4 regions of the Herbidospora sp. NBRC 101105 genome follow, and region 3 is predicted to be linked to each of the others. Evidence: riboswitches for the same ligand, from Rfam matches in the RefSeq annotation. Region 3 holds a riboswitch; each other region holds the start of a gene.
The links. Region 3 has a riboswitch for cyclic di-AMP ahead of QSK34_RS08925 (CHAP domain-containing protein). Riboswitches for the same ligand answer to the same signal wherever they lie in the genome.
Positions count from the first base shown of each region.

Region 1: linked by a shared signal. The riboswitch ahead of QSK34_RS15900 (C40 family peptidase) and the one ahead of QSK34_RS08925 (CHAP domain-containing protein) in region 3 are both predicted to bind cyclic di-AMP.
Region 2: linked by a shared signal. The riboswitch ahead of QSK34_RS02755 (C40 family peptidase) and the one ahead of QSK34_RS08925 (CHAP domain-containing protein) in region 3 are both predicted to bind cyclic di-AMP.
Region 4: linked by a shared signal. The riboswitch ahead of QSK34_RS29565 (coiled-coil domain-containing protein) and the one ahead of QSK34_RS08925 (CHAP domain-containing protein) in region 3 are both predicted to bind cyclic di-AMP.

Region 1 covers NZ_BSSX01000003.1:428,781-434,108, forward strand. Annotated here, with positions in the region: gene lysX (bifunctional lysylphosphatidylglycerol synthetase/lysine--tRNA ligase LysX) at 1-605, shown strand, start outside; gene QSK34_RS15895 (LuxR C-terminal-related transcriptional regulator) at 775-990, shown strand; gene QSK34_RS15900 (C40 family peptidase) at 987-1,958, opposite strand; cyclic di-AMP (ydaO/yuaA leader) riboswitch at 1,961-2,111, opposite strand; gene QSK34_RS15905 (amino-acid N-acetyltransferase) at 2,289-2,798, shown strand; gene QSK34_RS15910 (RDD family protein) at 2,998-4,167, shown strand; gene QSK34_RS15915 (RDD family protein) at 4,355-5,125, shown strand.
Region 2 covers NZ_BSSX01000001.1:601,468-606,795, reverse strand. Annotated here, with positions in the region: gene QSK34_RS02770 (glycosyltransferase family 4 protein) at 1-1,010, opposite strand, end outside; gene QSK34_RS02765 (M48 family metallopeptidase) at 1,007-2,248, opposite strand; gene QSK34_RS02760 (gluzincin family metallopeptidase) at 2,245-3,024, opposite strand; gene QSK34_RS02755 (C40 family peptidase) at 3,106-3,636, opposite strand; cyclic di-AMP (ydaO/yuaA leader) riboswitch at 3,731-3,891, opposite strand; gene QSK34_RS02750 (C40 family peptidase) at 4,145-5,086, opposite strand; gene QSK34_RS02745 (NYN domain-containing protein) at 5,224-5,328, opposite strand, start outside.
Region 3 covers NZ_BSSX01000001.1:2,008,006-2,013,333, reverse strand. Annotated here, with positions in the region: gene sigJ (RNA polymerase sigma factor SigJ) at 1-54, opposite strand, end outside; gene QSK34_RS08945 (TetR/AcrR family transcriptional regulator) at 78-848, opposite strand; gene QSK34_RS08940 (ATP-binding cassette domain-containing protein) at 906-1,832, shown strand; gene QSK34_RS08935 (ABC transporter permease) at 1,936-2,724, shown strand; gene QSK34_RS08930 (SRPBCC family protein) at 2,735-3,469, shown strand; gene QSK34_RS08925 (CHAP domain-containing protein) at 3,479-4,129, opposite strand; cyclic di-AMP (ydaO/yuaA leader) riboswitch at 4,190-4,394, opposite strand; gene QSK34_RS08920 (serine hydrolase domain-containing protein) at 4,514-5,328, opposite strand, start outside.
Region 4 covers NZ_BSSX01000007.1:612,019-617,346, forward strand. Annotated here, with positions in the region: gene QSK34_RS29560 (glycosyltransferase family 2 protein) at 1-429, opposite strand, end outside; gene QSK34_RS29565 (coiled-coil domain-containing protein) at 1,388-2,311, opposite strand; cyclic di-AMP (ydaO/yuaA leader) riboswitch at 2,364-2,501, opposite strand; gene QSK34_RS29570 (galactose-1-phosphate uridylyltransferase) at 2,576-3,592, opposite strand; gene QSK34_RS29575 (DeoR/GlpR family DNA-binding transcription regulator) at 3,589-4,365, opposite strand; gene QSK34_RS37970 (50S ribosomal protein bL37) at 4,464-4,541, shown strand; gene QSK34_RS29580 (TIGR03086 family metal-binding protein) at 4,554-5,126, opposite strand; gene QSK34_RS29585 (ion channel protein) at 5,186-5,328, opposite strand, start outside.

The DNA of each region.
Region 1 (5,328 bases), on a different contig from region 3:
CCGCGCTCGGCACCAGCGTCGTCCGCCACGGCGACCAGGAGATCGACCTCGGCCTGGCCGAGTGGCCGCGCATCACCCTCTACGGCTCGGTCTCCCAGGCCCTCGGCGAGGAGATCACCACCGAGACGCCGCTTGAGGCGCTGCGGAAGCTGGCCGACCGGCGCGAGATCCACTGGGACCCGAAATGGGGCCAGGGCAAGCTCGTGCAGGAGATCTTCGAGGCGCTCGTCGAGCACACCCTCGTCCAGCCCACGTTCGTGATGGACTATCCGCTGGAGACCTCCCCGCTGACCCGTCAGCACCGGGAGAATCCGCTGCTGACCGAGAAGTGGGACCTGATCGGCTTCGGCACCGAGCTCGGCACCGCCTACTCGGAGCTGGTCGACCCGATCGAGCAGCGCCGCCGCCTCACCGAGCAGTCGATCCTGGCGGCCGGCGGCGACGCCGAGGCGATGCAGCTCGACGAGGACTTCCTGCAGGCCCTGGAATACGCGATGCCCCCCACAGGCGGTATGGGAGCGGGCATCGACCGCATGATCATGGCCTTCACAGGAAAAAACATTCGCGAAACAATCCTGTTCCCGCTGGTACGCCCCAGCCATTGATTTCGCGTTCAGCAGCAGGTGAGGCCCCCACGGAACGTGGGGGCCTTGTGTTACCAGGCGTTCACATACGCCTGAGCGTGTCAATACCGCTGCTTGACGTCCTTTCTCCCCGACGTTTACCTTCCCTGAGGGGTGGCGAGAATCATCCGTCGTGGGAGAGGGGCTCACGATGTCAGTTTCCGAGACCGAGCGCGTCGGCCTGACCGACGACGAGTTGCTGCTGCTGGCCGAACTGGCCAAGGGCGTGACCGTCGACCGTGTCGGGCGAAGCCTTGATGTCAGCGGCCGGACGGTTCGTCGTCGGCTGCGCGGCATCTGCGACCGCATCGGCGTCGCCACCGCCATCGAGGCCGTCGCATGGGCGGCCCGACGGCGTTTGATTTAGTCGGCGATCCTCACGGCACCCGCGAACGGCCTGTTGCCGATCGCCGCGACCCGCACGACGTCACCCGTGCGAGGAGCGTGGATCATGTAGCCCCCTCCGATGTAGAGGCCCACATGGTGCAGGTCGTTGTAGAAGAACACCAGGTCGCCCGGGCGCATGTCCTCGCGTGAGACGTGCGTGCCCGCCGTCCACTGGCTGCCGGTGTAGTGGGGGATGCTGATGCCGACCGTGGCGTAGGCCGCCATGATGAGGCCGGAGCAGTCGTAGGAGTTGGGTCCTTCGGCGCCCCACACGTAGGGCTTGAGCTGCTGGGTGAGCGCCCACCTGACCGCCTGGGCGGCCTTGCCGTCGCCGACGACCGGCAGGCTCAGGCGCTTCGCCACCGACACCTGGCCGGCGACCTGGGCGTACAGCCGGCTCTCGGTCTTCTTGATCAGGCCGCGGATCGTGTTCTCGCGCTTGTCGAGGCTCTTGATGAGCTTGCTCACCTCGTCCTGGCGGGCCTTGGCGCTGACGCGCGCCCGCTCGGCGGCCTTGCGCGCCTTGGTGAGCTGGACGACCTCCTCGCCGCTCTGCAACTGGAGCGCGTAGGTCGTGGAGGCGACGTCCATGTAGGCGTCGGGGTTGGGGGCGTTCATCAGCGAGATCCCGCTGGCGCCGCCGGTCATGTAGGCGTTGGTGGCGAACACCATCGCGCGCTTGCGGCGGGCCTCCAGGTCGGCCTCACTGGTGTCGAGCGTCTTCTTGGCCGCCGCGGCCGAGCGCTTGGCCTCGTCGAGCCTGACGCGCTCACCGTTGTACTGCTCGGTGAGCGACTCGATCTCCTCGTGCAGCTTCTCGACCTCGGCGGTGAGCTCTTTCAGCGTGGGCTCGGGGTCGGCGGTGGCGGAGACCACCGGGGCGCAGATGGTGATGAGGGCCAGCGCCGAGCCCACGAACACGACCCTGCGGACGGTTCGACGAAACAACCATGCTCCTTCCAGAGGGCCTGCCGGGTTAGCTGACGGGTTCGGACGGAAGCAGCCCTACCTTGCGGATTCACCCCGTCGGGCCGCGCGGAGGCGGCCCGGGTGGTTCCCCGGCTCCTCCGCCTCAGGCGGAGGACTCGGCCGCCTGGACATTAGTGCACGTCATGTTCGTGCTCAACCGGAACTGCGATTTCTGTCTAGGTTCGACAACCGAACAATCACGGACAGATCACGCAAGAGACCACTGTAACCCAGGTGACCACGGGGGTTTCGGTCGCCACGTGTGACCGGGAGCTTCGTCGATTTGTGCGAGACCGTTAAGGTCCTTGCATGGTCAAGGTCCGCCGCGCGCGTACCCCCGACGTCCGGGCGATCCGCCGGTTCGTCGACTCCTACTCCGGGTCGGGTCCCCGGCTGCTCAAGAAGAGCACCGTCACGCTCTATGAGGACGTCCAGGAGTTCTGGGTGGCCGAGCTCGACGGCGCGGTGGTGGGCTGCGGCGCGCTCCACGTGTTGTGGGAGGACCTGGCCGAGATCCGCACCGTCGCGGTCGACCCGGCCTGCCGCGGCATGGGCATCGGCCACGAGATCGTCGGGGCCCTCATAGCGACCGCGCGCGAACTCGGGGTGCGCCGCGTCTTCTGCCTCACCTTCGAGGTCCCGTTCTTCGAACGCCACGGCTTCCGGGAGATCAACGGCACCCCCGTCTCTCCCGAGGTGTACGCCGAACTGCTCGCCTCCTACGACGAAGGCGTCGCGGAATTCCTCGATCTTGAACATGTGAAACCCAACACTTTGGGCAATACACGCATGATCCTGCACTTGGAACCGCGTGCTTGACGGTGGTCATAACGGGCCGGGAAGGTGACTGTAGATCCGGCTATCGATACTTTTGGCTATGTCAAGCGTGCGTGTCTCACGTGTACCGCATGCGTACTCGAAGTGAGGTGACACGGTGAGCGCCCAGCCGCCATACCGCCCGGACGACCGTGAAGGGCAGCAAGGCCAGGACAAGCCCGCGCAGGACTATGACCCGGACATGACGATCGTGAGCCGCAACCCCACCGGGGGCACCGGCCAGCAGCCCGTCTACGGCCAGCAGCAACAGGGCTACGACCCCTACGCCCAGCAGGGCCAGCAGGGGCAGCAGGGATACGGCCAGCAGCCCCAGCAGGGATACCCGCAGCAGGGCTACGGCCAGCAGTCCGGTTACGGCCAGCAGTCTCAGCAGGGCTACGGGCAGCAGCAGCCCGGCTATGGACAGCAGCCCGGTTACGGCCAGCAGCCTGGTTACGGGCAGCAGTCTCAGCAGGGCTACGGGCAGCAGCCTGGATATGGACAGCAGCCGCAGCAGGGCTACGGCGAGCAGCCCGGCTACGGTCAGCAGCAGCCCGGATACGGCCAGCAGCCTGGTTATGGGCAGCAGCCTCAGCAGGGCTACGGTCAGCAGCCGGGTTACGGCCAGCAGCCGCAGCAGGGCTACGGCGAGCAGCCCGGCTATGGGCAGCAGCAGCCGGGATACGGCCAGCAGCCCCAGCAGGGCTACGGCCAGCAGCAGGCCCCGTCCTACCAGCAGCAGCCCGGCTACCCCGGCCAGCCCCAGGGCACCTACGGCCAGCAGCAGTACTCCGCCCCCGCCTACAACCCCGGCTACCCGGCCCACGCCCTTCCCCCGGGTGTGCCGGCCCCCCTCGCCGACTGGTGGCAGCGGCTCGTGGCCCGCATCGTCGACGGCCTCATCATCGGCGTCGTGTTCGCCGTGTTGTCGTTCGCCATCACGGCCCTGGTGGTCACGCAGCCGTCGTTCAACCCCGACGACCTGACGTCACTTGAGGGCAGCGGTTTCACCCTCGCGACGATCCTGATCACGCTCGTGAGCGCCACGGCCTGGTTCGCCTACGAGTTCTTCATGCTGAAGTCGCGCGGACAGACCCTCGGAAAGATCGTCATGGGAATCCGCGTCATTCCGGTGGGCGGCGCCCTCTCGACGCCCGGACTTTCCGTCGAGACCGCCGGCAAGCGCGCGGCCGTCATGTACGGCCCGCAGTTCATCCGCGCGTTGGCGATTGTTCCGGTGGTGGGCCCCATCATCAACCTTGTGGCGGGCCTGTTCTCGCTCCTGAACGTTCTGTGGCTGCTCTGGGACAAGCCTCTGCAGCAGGCGCTTCATGACAAGGTGGCGAATACGATCGTCGTCAAGGTCAAGTAGTGACATAGCGCATCGAACTAACGGTGCCCGGGGTCGATGGATCGCGCCATCGGCCCCGTTTCATGTACACAGCGTGTTCGGTCCGTTCTATCCGAAATAACTTCCTAAAGCGGTAAGCGGTTGGTGCTAGCGTGCCGTGGGACCATGAACACTCATGTCCCCACTTAGAAGTGACGAGAGGTAACCAATGCACCCGGAACCGCCCCCCGGTCAGAACCCATATGGTTCCGTCCCGCCGCCGCAGCAAGGCGGTTACCCCCCGCCCCAGGGTTACCCGCCGCAGGGCGGTTACCCGCCGCCGCAGCAGGGCGGCGGATACCCCCCTCAGGGTGGATACCCGCCCCAGGGTGGATATGGTGCGCCCCAGGGTGCGCAGGGATATGGCGCACCGCAGGGTTATGACGCCGCCCCCGCATATGGCACGCCGCACGGCGCGCCTCTTCCCCCCGGAGTTCCGGCGCCTCTTGCCGAGTGGTGGCAGCGTTTGGTCGCCCGCATCATCGACGGCCTAATCCTGGGCGTCGTGGTCAACCTGCTTATCGGCCGCCTGATCTCCGGCGCGTTCTCCACGACGACGACCAGCGAGGTCGCCGGCATTACGATCGAGGTCCCGTCGGTCTCGTTCGTCGGCCTTCTGATCCAGGCCGTGGTCTCCTTCCTGCTGTACGCCGCGTACGAGTTCTTCCAGATCTCGCGCGACGGTCAGACAATCGGCAAGAAGGTTATGAAGATCCGGATCGTTAAGCTCGGCCACCCCGCCATGGGCGGCATCGACGCCGAAAGCTCCATCAAGCGCATCGGCGTCATGTGGGGCCCGCAGCTGCTGGCGTTCAACACGATCCTCAGCTTCATCGGCGGCGTGTTCAGCCTGGTCAACGTGCTGTGGCCGCTGTGGGACAAGCCCCTGCAGCAGGCGATTCACGACAAGGTCGCCGGAACTGTGGTGGTCAAGCTCTGAGGCCCGCGGAAGCGTTCCAAACAGAGGGGCGGTCGCTCGGCGACCGCCCCTCTCGCTTTTCATCGGTACGATTCATAAGCATCGGGTAAGCGGCCTGACCACCCCGCGCGACCCACCGGTCACGGACTCCGCTATCGTCAGGGACGTCGCCGTGGCCCATCTGACACGAAAGCCCCGATTTCATAGGGGTTCCCGGCGTTTTC
Region 2 (5,328 bases), 1.4 Mb from region 3:
GCGGCCTCGGGGTTTCTCAGCAGCTCGATCAGCGCGGCGGCGATCTGCCGTGCCGAGCCGCCGTCGACCACCAGCCCCGTCTCGCGGTGCCTGACCGCGTCGGGGGCCCCGCCCGACGCGCCCGCGACCACCGGCAGCCCGGTGGCCGAGGCCTCCAGGTAGACGATGCCGAGCCCCTCGACGTCGAGCCCGCCGAGGCGGGTCCGGCACGGCATGGCGAACACGTCGCCGGCGTCGTAGTAGGCGGGCAGGTCGCCGTCGGGCACCGGCCCGGTGAACCGGATGTCGCCCCGCCCCCGCGCCGCGCGCTCCAGGGCCGCTCTCCCCGGCCCGCCGCCGACCAGCAGCAACTCGGCGTCCGGTACGGCCCGCGCCACCTCGGGCCACGCCTCGATCAGCCGGTCCTGCCCCTTCCGGGCGACCAGGCGGGACACGCAGACCACCACGGGCCGCTCGCCCAGCCCGAGCTCCGCCCGCACCCGCTCGCCGCCCGCGCCGGGCCGGAAGACGTTCGTGTCGACCCCGGGCGCCAGCCGCGTCAGCTTCTCCGGCGGGATGCGGGCGGCCAGGTGGCGCCGCGTGTAGTCGCCGAGGTAGGTGACGACGTCGGCGTGCGCCCCGATCCGGCGCAGCACCGCGCCCGCGAGCGGCAGCCGGGCCCAGGAGGCCTCGTGGCCGTGGGTCAGCATCACCACCCGCCCGGCCCCGGCCGCCCGCAGCGCGCCGCCGAGCAGGCCGAGGGGCGCGGCGGCCCCGAACACCACCGTCGACCCCGGGACGATCAGCTCGCAGGCCCGCCGGGCCACGGCCCGCGTGGGCAGCATGAGGCTGGTCGGGTGGCGCACCACCTCGAAGCCCTGCCGGGCGTCGAACTCGGCGCAGCCCTCCCAGCGGGGGGCGTACACGACGACCGAGGAGGCGGGCAGCCGGACGGCCAGGGCGTGCACGAACGACTGGATGCCGCCGGAGCGCGGCGGGAAGTCGTTGGTGACCACCACGACCCGGGTCACGGCACCGGCCGGCCGTGGAAGAGCGCCCACGACCGGGCCATCGCGATGCGCTGCGGCGAGGTCGGGTGGGAGGAGTAGAGGACGTACTCCAGCGGGCTCGGGCTCAGGTCGGAGATGTTGCGGACGGCCAGGTTGCGCTGCATGGCGGCGAAGGTGACCGGGTCTTCGGTGATCGCCAGGGCGTGGGCGTCGGCGCGGGCCTCGATGTGGCGGCTGACGAGGTTCTGCGCGGGCCCCGAGAGCACCGTGCCGAGCGAGACGAGCCCGACCAGCAGCGCCGCCGCCTTCGGGTCGCCCAGCGACGGCACCCCGGTCCGGCGGCGCAGCAGGTTGCCCGCCACGAACAGCCCGCACGCCCCGAACGCCGCCCCCAGTGCCCCGACGAGGGTGCCGTGGAGGACGTCGTCGGTCTTGGCGTGGCCAAGTTCGTGGGCCACGATCAGCTCGATCTCGGGCTCGGGCACCTGCAGCAGCGTGTCGTAGACGACGATGCGCCGGGTCGCGCCGAACCCCGAGACGTAGGCGTTGAGCGCGGTCGTGCGCCGGGAGGCGTCGGCGACCAGGACGTCGTCGACCGGCACCCCGTCGCGCTCGGCCATCGCCAGCAGGCTCGCGCGCAGCGGCCCCTGCGGGAGCGGCCGGAAGTCGTTGAAGACCGGCTCGACGACGACCGGGTAGAGGAACGACAACACCAGCGTCAGCGAGAACGCCCCGAGCGAGGCGGGGATCCACCAGCGGCGCGGCCACCGGCGGGCCAGCGCGATGACCACCACGACCATGACGGCCGACAACAGCAGCTGGAGGCCGAAGTTCTTCAGCCGGTCGGCGCTCCAGGTCGCCCAGTTCTGGGTGGACAGGCCGTAGTCGCGCAGCACCGTCTCGAACCACACGCCGAGCGGCCACCGGATCGCCAGCGAGACCACGGAGATCCCGGCCACCGCGAGCAGCGCCCGCAGCCACCAGGGGCCCCGGAGCCGGTCGATCAGCCGGGCCCCCAGCGGGGTGGCGACGAGCACCCCCGCGATCACGAGCGTGACGGCGAGCGACAGGTAGGACGGCAGGCTGGTGGCGGCGTCGAAGGCCTCGGCGCGGGCGATCTCGGCGGCCCCGAAGTCGCGGACCGGATCGGGCCGCACCTCGGGCGCGCCGGCGGCGAGCGCGTGCCACGGCGTGGTCACCGCCACCACCGCGGCGATCGCCACCCCGAGCCCCGCCAAGGCCACGGCCGCGGCCTTCATCCCCGTACGTTCCACTCCGCCTCCGGAACACTTCGTATCACGTAGTCGCGCCAGGCCGCGGTCAGCTCGGCCTCGCCGACGCCCAGCGTGCGCCGCAGCGCCGTGGCCGGATCGGCCTGGGCCGCCCGGTAGAGGGCGGTCAGCGCGGCCTCGCCGTAGCGCTCGGCGATGTAGCGGCAGGCGAGCCAGGCCTCCTGGTAGGCCTGCGGGACCCGCGCGCCCCCCGCGCGGAAGTCGTCTCGTGTCGGCAGCTCCCGTGGCGCCCGCCGGTCGGCGGCGAGCTCGGCGGCCACCACCCCTGTCGGCAGCCCGCTGTCACGGTAGCCGACGTAGTCGGCGTAGCCCTCCACGAGCCAGACGGGCATGTCGGGCCGGGTCGCGGCCCCGGTGGCGACGTGGGTGAGCTCGTGGGCGAGCACGATCACTCTCCCCTGGGCCGAGAGCGAGGCCCAGCCGTGCGGCTCGATCACCACGAAGCCGGGGCCCGCCAGGGCGGCCATGCCGGTCACCGGGGCGGGACGGGCGATCTCGGCGGCCCGCTCGGTCGTGGCGGGCGCCAGGACGGTGGCGGTCACCGGCGCGCCCCACACCCGCGCCACGGCCTCGGCGGCCCGGTCGGCCTCCCCGGCCAGCCCGGGGAAACGCCGGTCGGCCGCCAGCACGTGGACATGCTGACCGTGGACGGCGACGGGCCAGCTCTGGCCGTACAGGACCTTCGGGGGTTGCCCGGCGGACAGGACGGCCAGCAGCACACTGACCGTCACCAGGAACCGCATGCCAACGGATGGTACAAACACCGCGGCCCCGCCCGCCGGGAAGGAGGCGGACGGGGCCGATCGGTACTTCGCCGGGGGTGTCTAGATCCCGGGCCGGACCGCGCCCACGAAGGTGCGCTTGCGGTAGGTGTCCAGCTTGTCGATCCGCACCCGCGAACCGGAGTTCGGGGAGTGGATCATCTTGCCGTGGCCGACGTAGATGCCCACGTGGCCGCCGCCGCTGGTGAACACGAGATCGCCCGGCTGCATCGCCTTCCAGCTGATCTTCTTCTTCACCGAGCTCTTCTGCGACCAGGTGGTACGGGGCAGTTTGACGCCCGCCTTGCGCCAGGCGAACTGGACCAGGCCGGAACAGTCGAACGCGCCGGGACCGGTGGCGCCCCACCGGTAGGGGTCGCCGATCTGCTTCTTCGCGACGGCCACCGCCTTGCTCGCCTGGACCCGCTGGCGCTGGGCCTTGCTGAGCTTCTTGACGCGCTTGGCGGACCTGCTCTTGGCCTGGGTCTTCGCGGCCGAGGGAGCGGCGGGCGCCGCCTCTCCCGAGGCCGGGACCGCCGTGGTGTTCCTCGTGACGGTGACCGTCACCTCATCGGCCCGCGCGGGAGGCGCCACGACCGCTCCGACCGAGGCCGTGAGCGTGACGCCGCCAAGGGAGAGGCGGGCGATGCGGGACAGGCATGCGGGGGTTGTGGACAGGATTGCTCCTTGGATCTTCCTCTGATGCCTACCGGGTTAGCTGACGGATTCGGGCAGGGAAGTAGCCCTACGGCGCGGAATTCTCACCGATTCACCCCTGGCTCCGCTGGGGAACCTTTTGGGTCCCCGGCTCCATGCCTCCTGGCTGCATGGATTCGGCTGTGTCGCGTGACGTGCGACACATGGATCTTTATTAAGACATCGGCGGCTACGCGCCGGACTGTCCGCGGACGGCATGGCTTGCTCGTCGCGAAGCCAGAAGTTACCGACTCCGCCATAAGTCGGCAAAGTTTTGGCAGAAGATAAAGATCAGATAAACTCCGGCGCTATTCGAAAACGCCTGCATATCGCGGGATTTAGGAGGGTGATGTGACTCTGGTCACACCCCTTGTCACAGAACCCGAAAAAAGCCCCATACGACACGCTAGGGACGAACGGCCTTGTCGGGGTTGTACTGCGCAAGAGGGGTGATCTTCACCACGTCGCCGGTCTGCGGCGCGTGCACGACCGAGCCCTGTCCGGTGTAGAGGCCGACGTGTCCGAAACCGCTGTGCCAGACCAGATCTCCGGCCTGGAGGTCGCTGATCGGCACCTGGCGGTTCTTGCCCCAGGCCCACTGCTCGTAGCTGGTGCGCGGCAGGCTCACGCCGCCGGCCCGCCAGGCGGCCTGGACGAGCCCGGAGCAGTCCCAGGCGCCGGGGCCGGTGCCGCCGTACTGGTAGGGCTTGCCGATCTGGGCGAAGGCGAAGTCGAGGGCGGCGCGGGCGTTGCCGGAGGCGGGGCCGTTGTAGACCTGGCCGGTGCTCTGCGGGTTGCCCGGGTTGAAGGCGCCCAGCTCGCGGAGCAGCTTCATCTGCTCGTCGACCATCTTGTCGGTCTTCTTCTTCTTGGCCGCCAGGTCGGCGCGGACCTCGGCGGCCTCCTCGAAGGCCGCCTTGCGCTGGTCGCGCTGCTGCTTCAGGCCCGCGATGGCGTCCTCGAACTCGGTGAGCCGGAGCTGGCGGCTGGTGGCGAGCTGGTTGATGATCGCCATGCCGCTGAGGGCGTTCTGGGGGGCCGCGGTGCCGAACATGCCCGAGAGGCTGCGGATGTCGCCCGTCTGGTAGCTGGAGACCGCCAGGCCCACCACGCCCGCCCGGAGCGTCTCGACCTTCACGTTCTGCTTCTTGAAGCCGGCGTTGATCAGGTCGTACTGCTTCTTCGACTTCTTGTACTTCTCGTTGGCCTGGTTGTACTCCTCGACCAACTGGTCGGCCTGCTTGTTCAGCTTCGCGAGCTTGGCCTTGGCCTGGGGGATGGTCGGCTTGGGATCGGCCGCCGCCCCCGTGATCGGAAGAAGCAGAACGAACGCCGCAAAACCAGCCACGGCCGGTACCCGCCCACGCACGCCCGAAACCCCCTCCATACCGGACAGACCTGGGTCGGGACTTTACTCAGGCGATCATGTACCCTCAACCGATTCGCCGGTATTCGCGCAGGTCATCACGTGGGGCGACGACGTGATCACGCACGGCCAAGGCGGCGGAGGAGCAATATGGAAGGAACCGGACGAGCGCCCATCTTCCGGACAGAGACCGCGACCTCGCGGTCGGACGACACCACCGCGAT
Region 3 (5,328 bases):
CCCGAACAGGCGGCGCCGGTTGGCCTCGAACCGTGCCAGCCGCTCGGGGGTCATGGGAGCCAGGGTAACGGCGGCCCCTACCGCCCCTCGATGAGGGCGGCGATGCCGTCGAGGAGCCGGGCGAGCCCGAACTCGAAGGCGCCCTCGGGGTCGGCCGGGGCGTTGTAGGCCTCGCCGCTGGCGCTGCCGACCCGGCCGGCCAGGGGGTAGGCGGACATGTCGCCGGCGGCGGCCAGGAACGGCTCGTGCGCGCGCCACCACTCCTCGTCGGTCATGCCGGTCTCCTGGGCGGCGCGGGCGGCCTCGACCACGCCGCGGGCGGCGCCGTGGACGTAGGCGCCGATGAGGGTCAGGACGTTGTCCATCTCCAGGTCGGTCAGGCCGATGCCGTCCAGGGCCGACAGTTCGTGCTCGTACTTGCCCAGGGTGCCGGGGCCGAGCGGGGGGCGGCTGACGGCGAGCTGGAGGATCCACGGGTGGCGGCGGTAGAGGGCCAGGTTGTCGCGGGCGACGCGCTCGACCCGGGCCCGCCAGCCCTCCGGGATCGGCGTGTCGGTGAAGGTCTCCTTGAAGACGGTGTCGAGCATGACGTCCAGGAGCTCGGCCTTGCCCGGGACGTGGGTGTAGAGCGACATCGTGCCCACGCCCAGGTGGTCGGCGACCTTGCGCATGGACAGCGCGGCCAGGCCCTCGGCGTCGGCGACCTCGATCGCGGCGGCGATGACCCGGTCGGCGGTCAGTTCGGGGCGGCCCTTGCGGGGGGCGCGCTCGCGGGCGCGGGACGGGTCGCGCCACAGCAGCGCGAGGGTGCGCGCGGGGTCGCCTCGTCCGATGTATTCGGTCGTCATGATGCCGCTCAGCGTACTCGGGCGCTTAACCGTAGGCTGTACGGTACGCTGTACGGCATGACGTACACGATAGAGGCGCACGGGCTCGTCAAGCGCTACGGCGCGCGGGCCGCCCTCGACGGGTTCGACCTGGCCGTCCCGGAGGGGACGGTCCACGGCCTGCTCGGCCCCAACGGGGCGGGCAAGACCACCGCGGTGCGGGTGCTCACCACGCTGCTGCGCCCCGACGCCGGCACCGCGCGGGTGGCCGGGTTCGACGTGACCCGCGACGGCGGCCGGGTGCGCCGCCGCATCGGCCTGGTCGGGCAGCACGCCGCCCTGGATGAGGCCCTGTCGGGCCGGGCCAACCTGGAGATGTTCGGCCGCCTGTCCCACCTGCGCCCCAGGGCCGCCCGGCTCCGGGCCGGGGAGCTGCTCGACCGGTTCGGGCTGGGCGACACCGGCCGCAAGGCGGTCAAGGACTATTCGGGCGGCATGCGCCGCCGCCTGGACCTGGCGGCCGGGCTGATCCTGTCGCCGCCGGTGCTGTTCCTCGACGAGCCGACCACGGGCCTGGACCCGCGCGGCCGCGCGGAGGTGTGGGCGGCCGTCCGCGCTTTGGTCGCCGACGGCACCACCGTGCTGCTGACCACGCAGTACCTGGAGGAGGCCGACCAGCTCGCCCACCGCATCACCGTCGTCAACGAGGGCCGCCAGGTCGCCGAGGGCAGCCCGGAGGAGCTGAAGAAGACCGTCGGCGGCGACCGGGTGGAGGTCGTCGTGCACGACCCGGCGGACCTCCCGGCCGCCGCGGCCCTGCTCGGCCCCGCCGCCGAGACCGACCCCGACACCCGGCGCGTCAGCGCGCCGGCCCCCGACCGCATGGCGACCCTGAGCGCGGTCGTCCACGACCTGGCGGCGAGCGGCATCGCCGCCGACGACGTCGCGATCCGCCGGCCCACCCTCGACGAGGTGTTCCTGCACCTCACCCGGGGTGCGGCGTGACAATCCCCTTCCGTTACGGCTCCGCCCACCCTGCCCCGCCCGCCGCCGCCGGCGCCCGCCGTATCCGGCGCCGACCGGCCGCGCCCGCCCCGAGGAGTCACGCGTGAACCGACTGACCTGGGCCCTCGCCGACGGCTGGACCGTCACCCGGCGTGAGGTCACCCACTGGACCGCCAACCCCGGCCAGCTCGTCGCGGGGCTGCTGTTCCCCGTCATGGTGCTGCTGCTGTTCGGCTACCTGCTGGGCGGCGGCATCGCGGTGCCCGGCGGCGACTACCGCGAGTTCCTGATGCCCGGCATGTTCGCGATGACGATGGTCTTCGGCCTGGAGGGCACCTTCACCGCGATCGGCAACGACGTCACCAAGGGCGTGACCGACCGGTTCCGGTCGCTGCCGATGGCCTCCTCGGCGGTGGTGTCGGGCCGGGCGGCGGCCGACATGCTCACCACGGTGTTGTCGCTGACGGTGCTGATCGTCAGCGGCCTGGCCGTCGGCTGGAGCGCCCGCAACGGGTTCGGCGACGCGCTGGCGGCCGTCGGGCTGCTGTTGTGGTTGCGCTTCGCGCTGTTGTGGGCGGGGATCTGGCTCGGGCTGAAGATCCGCAACCCGGAGGCGGTGATGGCCCTGCAGATCCTGGTGTGGCCGATCGGCTTCCTGTCCAACGCCATCACCTCCCCGGCGACGATGCCGGGCTGGCTGGGCGTGATCGCCGACTGGAACCCGCTGTCGTCGACGGCGGCGGCGGCCCGGGAGCTGTTCGGCAACCCCGGCTGGGCCAACGACACCTGGGCGGCGGCGCACGCGCTCGAACTGGCGCTGGCCTGGCCGCTGGTCATCACGGCGATCTTCGCGCCGCTCTCGGTGAGGGCCTACCGGAACCTGTCTCGCTAGGCTGAGCCGCATGGCACACGAGTTCGAGGTCCGTGAGGAAATCGTCCTGCCCGCCACGACCGAGGAGGTGTGGGAGGCGATCGCGACCGGGCCGGGCGTCGACTCGTGGTTCATGGGAGCCAACGACTTCGAACCCGGGGTCGGGGGCGCGGGCCGTCAGACGGTCGCCGGGTTCACCACCCACGCCACCGTGACCGGCTGGGAGCCGGGCGAGCGGCTGGCGTTCACGACCGACACGGCGGCCGACGGGTCGTTCATGGCGTTCGAATACCTGCTGGAGGGCCGGTCGGGCGGCAGCACGGTGTTGCGGTTCGTGCACTCGGGGCTGCTGACCGGCGACTGGGAGGACCAGTACGACGCGCTGTCGGTGGGCGACGGTCTCTACCTGCGCAAGCTGGAGGCCTACCTGCGGCACTTCCCGGGCGTGACCGCCGACTACGCGTTGTTCGAGATCGGCCGCCCCACCCCCGATGCCGCGAGGGTGTGGGCGGCCTTTCTCGACGCCTTCTCTCTGGGGCAGCCACCGGAGAAGGGCCGCGTCGCGGTGCCCGGCCTGAACCCCGACGACGCGCAGGTCGTGTTCGCCGAGGCGGGGTTCCTGTGCGTGGTGACCGCGACGTCGCTGATCACGCTCGTCCACGGCTACCGCGACGCCGTCGTCGCGGAGCACCACGCCTTTCCGGGGGAGATCGCCAGGCCGCTGGCGGAGAGCGCCTGGCGGGCCTGGCTGGGGGAGAACTTCTAGGCCGTGGGGTCAGGCCGTGTAGACGGGGTAGCCGTATCCGACGACGTCGGCGGTCTGCCGCTCGCGGACCTCGACCACGCCGTTGCCGGTGTTGCCCTCCACGGTCTCGATGGTGCCGTCGCCGTTGTCCTTGATGACGAAGCCGACGTGCTGGATGTCGTGGATGTCCTTTCCGCCGTTCCAGTCGAAGAACACGACCGCGCCGGGGGCCGGGACGGTGCCCCAGCGGTTGTTCTCGGCGAACCACTCGGCGTGGCGGACGGTGTAGGCGTCCTCGCCGAGCACCGGGCTGATGCCCAGCTGGTTGCCGACCCAGCTGACGAACATGTCGCACCAGGGGGCGTTGGCGTAGCCGTAGCGGGTTCCGCCGTCACGGGCGATGGTCTCGGCCGCGCGCTCGGAGTTCATGTACCAGTGGTGGAACTTGGTGCCGCCGCCGTACATGTTCTCGCTCGTGCCGACCTGGCTGGTGGCGAGGTTGAGCACCTGCTGGGCGCTGACCTTGGGCAGTCCCTTGGCGACCTCCAGCAGAGGGCTGTAGGCCAGGGTGACTCCCTCGGGTGCCGTCCCCGCGGGGGCGGCGGCCTCGGCGTTGGCGACGGCGTTGGGGGTCAGGTCGACAGCGGCGACGGTGCCGCCGGTGACCAGGGCCGCCGTCATCAGACCGGTTGCCAGGACAGCGCGGATTCCAGGTTTGGGGGCTCGCATGGGTGGGGTTGACTCCTTGCTTCCATGCGCCTACCGGGTTAGCTGACGGACTCGGGCGTGGAAGCCGCCCTACGGCCTGTCGTTGAGGGGCAGACAGGCCGATTCACCCCAGAGGACCCGGTGGGTGTGCGTGGTGATCGGGAGAGTCAGGTGATCACCGGGTCCTCGCTGGTTCCCCGGTTCCGCGCGGGGCGCGCGGATTCGGCGATCTCTAGTTGTCTTCCTTCGGCGGCTGACCTGCGGTTACGTAGGTCACACCGCCTCGAGTTCCCCAGAAGGTAGTACAAAGCCCAGAATCGGTCAAACTTGGACAATCAACACATTGTGGGGGTAACGTCAGCGCCAGCCCTCCGGGTCGACCCCGCCGGGCACCGGTCCGGGCGGCCCATAGGGCTCGCGGGTGAACACGAAGGTGTTGAGATCGAGGTGTACGCCCTCGCCGGTGCGGACCACCCGAAGCGTCTCGCCGGCGTAGTAACCGTCCAGGCCCAGCCAGGTTCCGTCGGCGAGCGCGGCGAACCGGGAGGCGCGCCCGGTCTCGCCGACCGGCGTCAGGGCCAGGCCCCGGCCGGGCAGGGCCCGCAGGACGTAGGCGGCCGGCCCCCAGTACCAGGGGCCGGTCAGGGCCAGCAGGTCGTCGTCGACCGGGGCGGGCCGCCATTCGGCCGGCAGCGCGGGTTCGTGCTCGTCGAGGATGTCGAGCAGGTCGCCGGTCAGGGCGTTGCCCTTGACGCCGCTGGTGGTGTTGGCCAGGAACAGCACGCCCACGCCGTCGGACGGGTCGGCCCACACGGTGGCCAGGAAACCGGGCATCGAGCCGGTGTGCCCGGCCAGGCGGCGGCCGTTGTGGCGGCGCAGCTGCAGGCCCAGGCCGTAGCCGGAGGTCCACGACGGGCCGTCTTCGACGGTGGCCGGTTCGCGCATCTCGGCCATCGTGGCCGGGCGCAGGACGCCGGCGCCGTCGCCGCCGACGAAGATCGCCCACCGGGCCAGGTCGGCCGGGGTGCACCACATCTGCCCGGCGGGGGCCAGCGCGACCGCGTCGTGCTCGGGCTCGGGCAGCAGCACGTCGGCCCACGGGTGCACGGCGTATCCGGTGGCGTGCGGGACCCGGGGCCGCTCGGTCGTGTCGCGCATGCCCAGCGGGATCA
Region 4 (5,328 bases), on a different contig from region 3:
GAACACCACGATGTCGCCGCGGGCGGCCCGGATGCCGACCCCCAGCGCCGACCGCTTGCCCGAGTGTTCGTAGACGAGCACACGCAGCCGGGGGTCGTTGACCTCCCGCAGCTTCGCGTGGCATTCGGTGTCCGCGACGTCGACCACGATGATCACTTCGCCCGGGTTCTGGGCGAGCCAGCTCCCCAGGCACCGGACCAGGATCTCCGCGTCCTCGCGGAACGACGGCACCACGACCGAGACGGACGCGCGGTAACCGTTGACGACGGGCTTGGCCAGCCGGGACAACACGACCCGGTAGATCCACAGACCCCAGACGAGCAGACCCGCCAACCCGAGCGGGACGATGTCTCGCCAACTCCCGTTGGCGCTCGACCTCACCAGCCATTCATAGGCGGTGTCGAGCCAATTCGCTGAATCAGACCCCACGACCTTGTTCTCCTGAGCTTTTCCGCACGCGAGAGAATGCCCCGAGTCGTTCCGGATCTCAAAGAATGAGATGACCGGCGGAGCACACTATTTGTTCGGCTTTAACGTCAACTTCCGCATCGAAGTCGATTTGAGTTCGGGCCCCCTATTGGGGGGTGAGCCCGACTGCCGAGCCGAGACGGCGGGCCCGGTGGCCGCGGGCCGGGGAAAAATCAGCGGATCTCACGCTGGTCCTCTCGCGTGGCATGGGAGGGAGAGTGTCGGGATCCGTGCCCGGCCGGCTGCGATGAGTCACAGCTGACACAGGTGCCACAACAGTCCCGAGGTGTACCGTTCCATAAGCTAATTTCGGGATAAGTCGGGTGTCAACGGGCCTGTCGTTGAAACTTTTATCTGTGGGGATGGCGGGGCCGGAGGTAAACACGGTGCGGCGGGCGACTTTCCTGGTGGGAGGCGGTTGGGGCTCCAGTTGGGGGGCTCGTGCACCCGTCCGGGCGACGGTTCTTTGCAGCAGAATTCACGTGCGTGTAACCAGCGCCCGGATAAATGCCGAAACATGATCGTTATCGAATCCGGGTAAACCTTCGGGCGCTTCTGTAGGTGATCACTTACTTCGGGTTCCGAAGGATGATCACGCGGGCGTGCGCACCGCGGGGGCAGGGCGCGCACACCCGCGTGATCGTGGGGTGGGGCAGTTGGTCTTTGAGAGCTTACGGGGGGTTCGATGAGCTTTGTGGGGGTTTTGGGGTCAGGGTAGTGCTTCTGCCTGAGAACTCCCTGGGCGGGGCGGCCGTTTCGCGGGGGTCTGACGCGGTTCCAGCCATCCGGGGGGTCGGTTCATGGCGGGTGCGGGCCGGGTTCGCGATGGGTCGATCGCGGGCTCGGCGCCGGGGCGGGCGGGGGAGTCGTGCGCGGTCGGCTCGCGGGGTCAGGGCGGGCCGGCCGGTGGGGTCGGGGCTCAGAACATCGAGATGTGAACGTGGTCGTAGTGGTTGGCGGTGTTGCCACCGCGGTTGCTCATGAAGCGCCAGCCGGTGCCGCTGTTGATGCGCTGCCGCCAGATGACGTACTTCACGCCGAGCTTGGTGCGGTTCTTCAGGGCCCACTCGGCGAGCTGGTCGCCGAGGATCTTGGCCGAACCCGTGGCCATCGCGCCGCCGGTCGTCATCATGAAGTCGCAGGCGCGGCCGAGCGGGTGCTCGCCCATGGTGTCGACGCGGAAGCAGCCGATCGAGTTGTTCAGCTTGAAGGCCGCCTTGGCCTCCTCGCGCATGAGGCGGGTGCGGGCGGTGATGTTGTCGGCGCCGGTCGGCAGCTGCGGGGCCCAGCCGCCGTTGGCGAGCTTGCCGGGGCCGATCGGGATCAGGTCGTCGAGCCGGTCCTTGATGTCGTCGATGAGGTCCTCCGCCTCCACGCGGCGCCTCTCGATGTCCTTGGACTTCTTGTCGATCTCGGCGATCAGGCCCTTGGCCTCGGCCGCCGCCTGCGCCCGCGCCTGCTCCTTCTGCTTGTAGTTGCGCACGATCGCGGCCTGCTCGTTGCCGAGCTGCATCGCGAGCGGCGACATGCCCATGCCGGGCGGCAGCACGATCCCGCCGTTGCCGGGGACCGACTGGTAGCTGAGCCCGGCCAGCCGGGCCATCTCGCGCTGGGCCGCCGCGAAGTCGGCGTGCGCCTTCTCCAGCTTCTCCTGGGCGGCCTTGGACGCCGTCTTGGCCTTGGCGAGGTCGTCGCGCGCCGCGTGGTACTGCGCGATCAGCGAGTTGACCTTCTTCTCCAGGCTCGACAGCTGCTTGCGCAGTTTGTCGGCGTCGGGCTTGGGGGCCGCGACGGCGGGGCCGGGCACCAGCGCGGCGCAGAAAGCGGCCACCAGGGCCGCCACCGGAAGGAGGAACAACCGGCGGTTGCGTCGGTGCGTCGTGGCGGGCAGCGCCCACTCCTCTCCTTGCGCCGGCCGGGTTAGCTGACGGATTCGGGCGGAGAAGCCCGGGCGCTCGATCGCGCCTGCACCCCAGGTTCTGGTGGGTCCCCGGCTCCCGGGCGACACGCCCGGGATTAGGCAGTCCGCCGAGGTCTCGGCGGGTTCGTGTGGATAGTAATGGTAAAGACGAGGCAAGTGCTACTTAAAGTTGCGACCATACGGAGATCAATCCGTGATCTGGCGCCCCATCTTTCCCGATGCAGCCCTGAGCATAGAGGCCGCCTCCTCGGGCCGCACGTCGTTGACGAACGCTCCCATACCGGATTCGCTACCTGCCAGGTACTTCAGCTTCTCCGGCGCCCTCCTGATGCTGAAGAGCTCCATGTGCACGTACGCCACCTCCCTTCCCCAGCGAACCGGCGCCTGGTGCCAGGCGGCCACATACGGCATACGGACCCCGAACAACCCGTCGAGGGCCCGCAGCACCCCGGTGTAGAGCGGCCCGAACGCCGCCCGCTCCTCGGGAGTGAGCGAGGGCAGGTCGGGCGCCTGCCGGTGGGGATAGAGGTGCACCTCGAACGGATACCGGGCGGCCCTCGGCACGAAGGCCGTCCAGTGGTCGTTCGCGGCGACCACCCGCTCCCCGGCACGCTCCTCCGCCACCACGGCCGCGAGCGAGCCGGGCCGGGCGACGGTGAGCATCCGCTGGGTGCGGGGTGTCACATAGGGATACGCATAGATCTGCCCGTGCGGATGGGGGAGAGTGATACCGATTTCGGCGCCCCGGTTCTCGAAGCAGAACACCTGCTCCACCCCGTCGAGCGCGGACAGCTCGCGGGTGCGGTCGACCCAGGCGTCCATCACCAGCCCGGCCCGCTCGTCGCTCAGGCCGGCGAACGAGGCGTCGTGGTCGTCGGTGAAGCAGACCACCTCGCAGCGCCCGATGGGCCCGCTGAACGAGGGGAACCGGTTCTCGAACACGGCCACGTCGTAGGCCGAGGGGATCTCCGACCAGGGGCGGCCGGGGCAGAGGGGGCACTCCTCGGGCGGGGGGAGATGGGTGCGGGTCTGCCGGTGGCCGGCGACGGCCACCCACTCGTCGAGCACCGGGTCGTGCCGCAGCTCCGAGGGGTCGGGCCGGGGCGGCAGGTCGCGCAGGTCCTTGGCGGAGTGGTCGCGCTCGTGGAGGTCGAAGTAGATGAGCTCCCGGCCGTCGGCCAGGTGGGTCAGATGGCGGTTCATGCGGGTTCGGCGACGATCAGCTCGCCGACGTGGCCGGCCAGTTCGTCGCGCGCCTCCTTGTCCAGGCCGGAATCGGTGACGAGAACATCGGCCCGGTCGAGCCGGGCGATGGTGGAGATGCCGACGGTGCCCCACTTGGTGTGGTCGGCCAGCACCACGAGCTGCTGCGCGGCGGCCACCAGCTCGCGGTCGGTCTCGGCCTCCAGCAGGTTGGGGGTGGTGAATCCGGCCCGCGCGTTCATGCCGTGCACCCCGAGGACGAGCGTGTCGACGTTGAGCGACCTGATCGCCTGCACCGCGATCGGCCCGACGAGGGCGTCGGACGGCGTGCGCACGCCTCCCACCAGCACGACCGTCTGGCCGGGCCGCCCGGACCGATGGAACACCTCGGCCACCCGGACCGAGTTGGTGATGAGGGTCAGGTCGGGCACGTCGACGAGGTGGTGGGCGAAGGTCCAGGTCGTGGTGCCGGCCGACAGGGCGACCGCGCTGCCCGGCCGGACCAGGTGGGCGGCGGCGCGGGAGATGGCCTCCTTCTCGGGCTGCTGCCGCACCGACTTGGCGGCGAACCCGGGCTCCTCGGTCGACCCCGGCCCGGCGACGGTGGCGCCGCCGTGCACCTTCTCGATCAGACCGCGATCGGCCAGCGCCTCGAGGTCGCGGCGGATCGTCATGTCGGAGACGCCCAGGTCGCGGACGAGGTCGGCGACCCGCACCCCGCCCGTGCGCCGGACCCGTTCGAGGATCGCCTGTTGCCTCTGCTGGGCCAGCATCAGCTCCCCCTCTCAAACATGTTCCAACAAATCATCGCATAGAAAATGTTGGAACATGGGAGGTGGACAGGTGCTCGCACGAGGCGCACAGTGGGCCAATGGGTAAACGACAGCGCAAGTCCAAGGCCCGCCGCAAGAAGAAGGCCAACCACGGCAAGCGGCCCACGGGCCGTTAGCCGGAGGCCCCGTCAGGAGGCCCGGCGTCCCCAGGCGGCCAGCAGCCGCGTCTGCGCGTCGGCGTTCTCCGGCACCGGCACGTGCCCGCCGATGATGCCCGAGCTGCGGTAACCCTCCTCGCAGCCGGCGAACCAGTCGGCGCAGAGCGAGACGAGCTCCGGGTCGAGCCGGTCGGCCACGCCGATGGCGTTCGACAGGTCCCACGTGTGGATCAGGGCGTCGGCGAACAGTTCGGTGACGTACTCGCGTCCCGGCACGTCTCCGAACGACAGGTGCACGGTGCGGTCGAGCACGCCCTCCGCCGAGGCGGCGGTGACGGCGGCGTGCGCGGCGAAGTCGAACGCCTTGACGGCGTCGTCGCCGATGAGGTCGCCGTCGAAGACGTCGCCGATCTCGGCCGGGCTGCGGCCGGCGAGCAGTTCGGGCGCCCAGAGAGATTCGTACACCAGGTGGTTCACCAGGGCATGCACGTCCCAGTCGACACACGGCGTCGGGAGGTCCCACTGGCCGGGCTTGATGAGGTGGACGCGCATACCGAAGGCGTCCAGGGCCCGGCGGTAGGCGTCCTCGATTCCGATCGTCACAATTCGACGGTAACCCGAACACGAGCCCACGTCATGGGGCTCCGGACCAAAGTGACAATTTAGGGCATTCCTGGCATGTGCGCTGGGACGACCATCTGTTTCTTGCCCGTCACCAGCAACCATGCGGGCAGAATCGTCACGCACGCCACGGGAATCAGCGCCGTGTCCCCGACGACGGCCACGGAGATGAACAGGCTCAGCC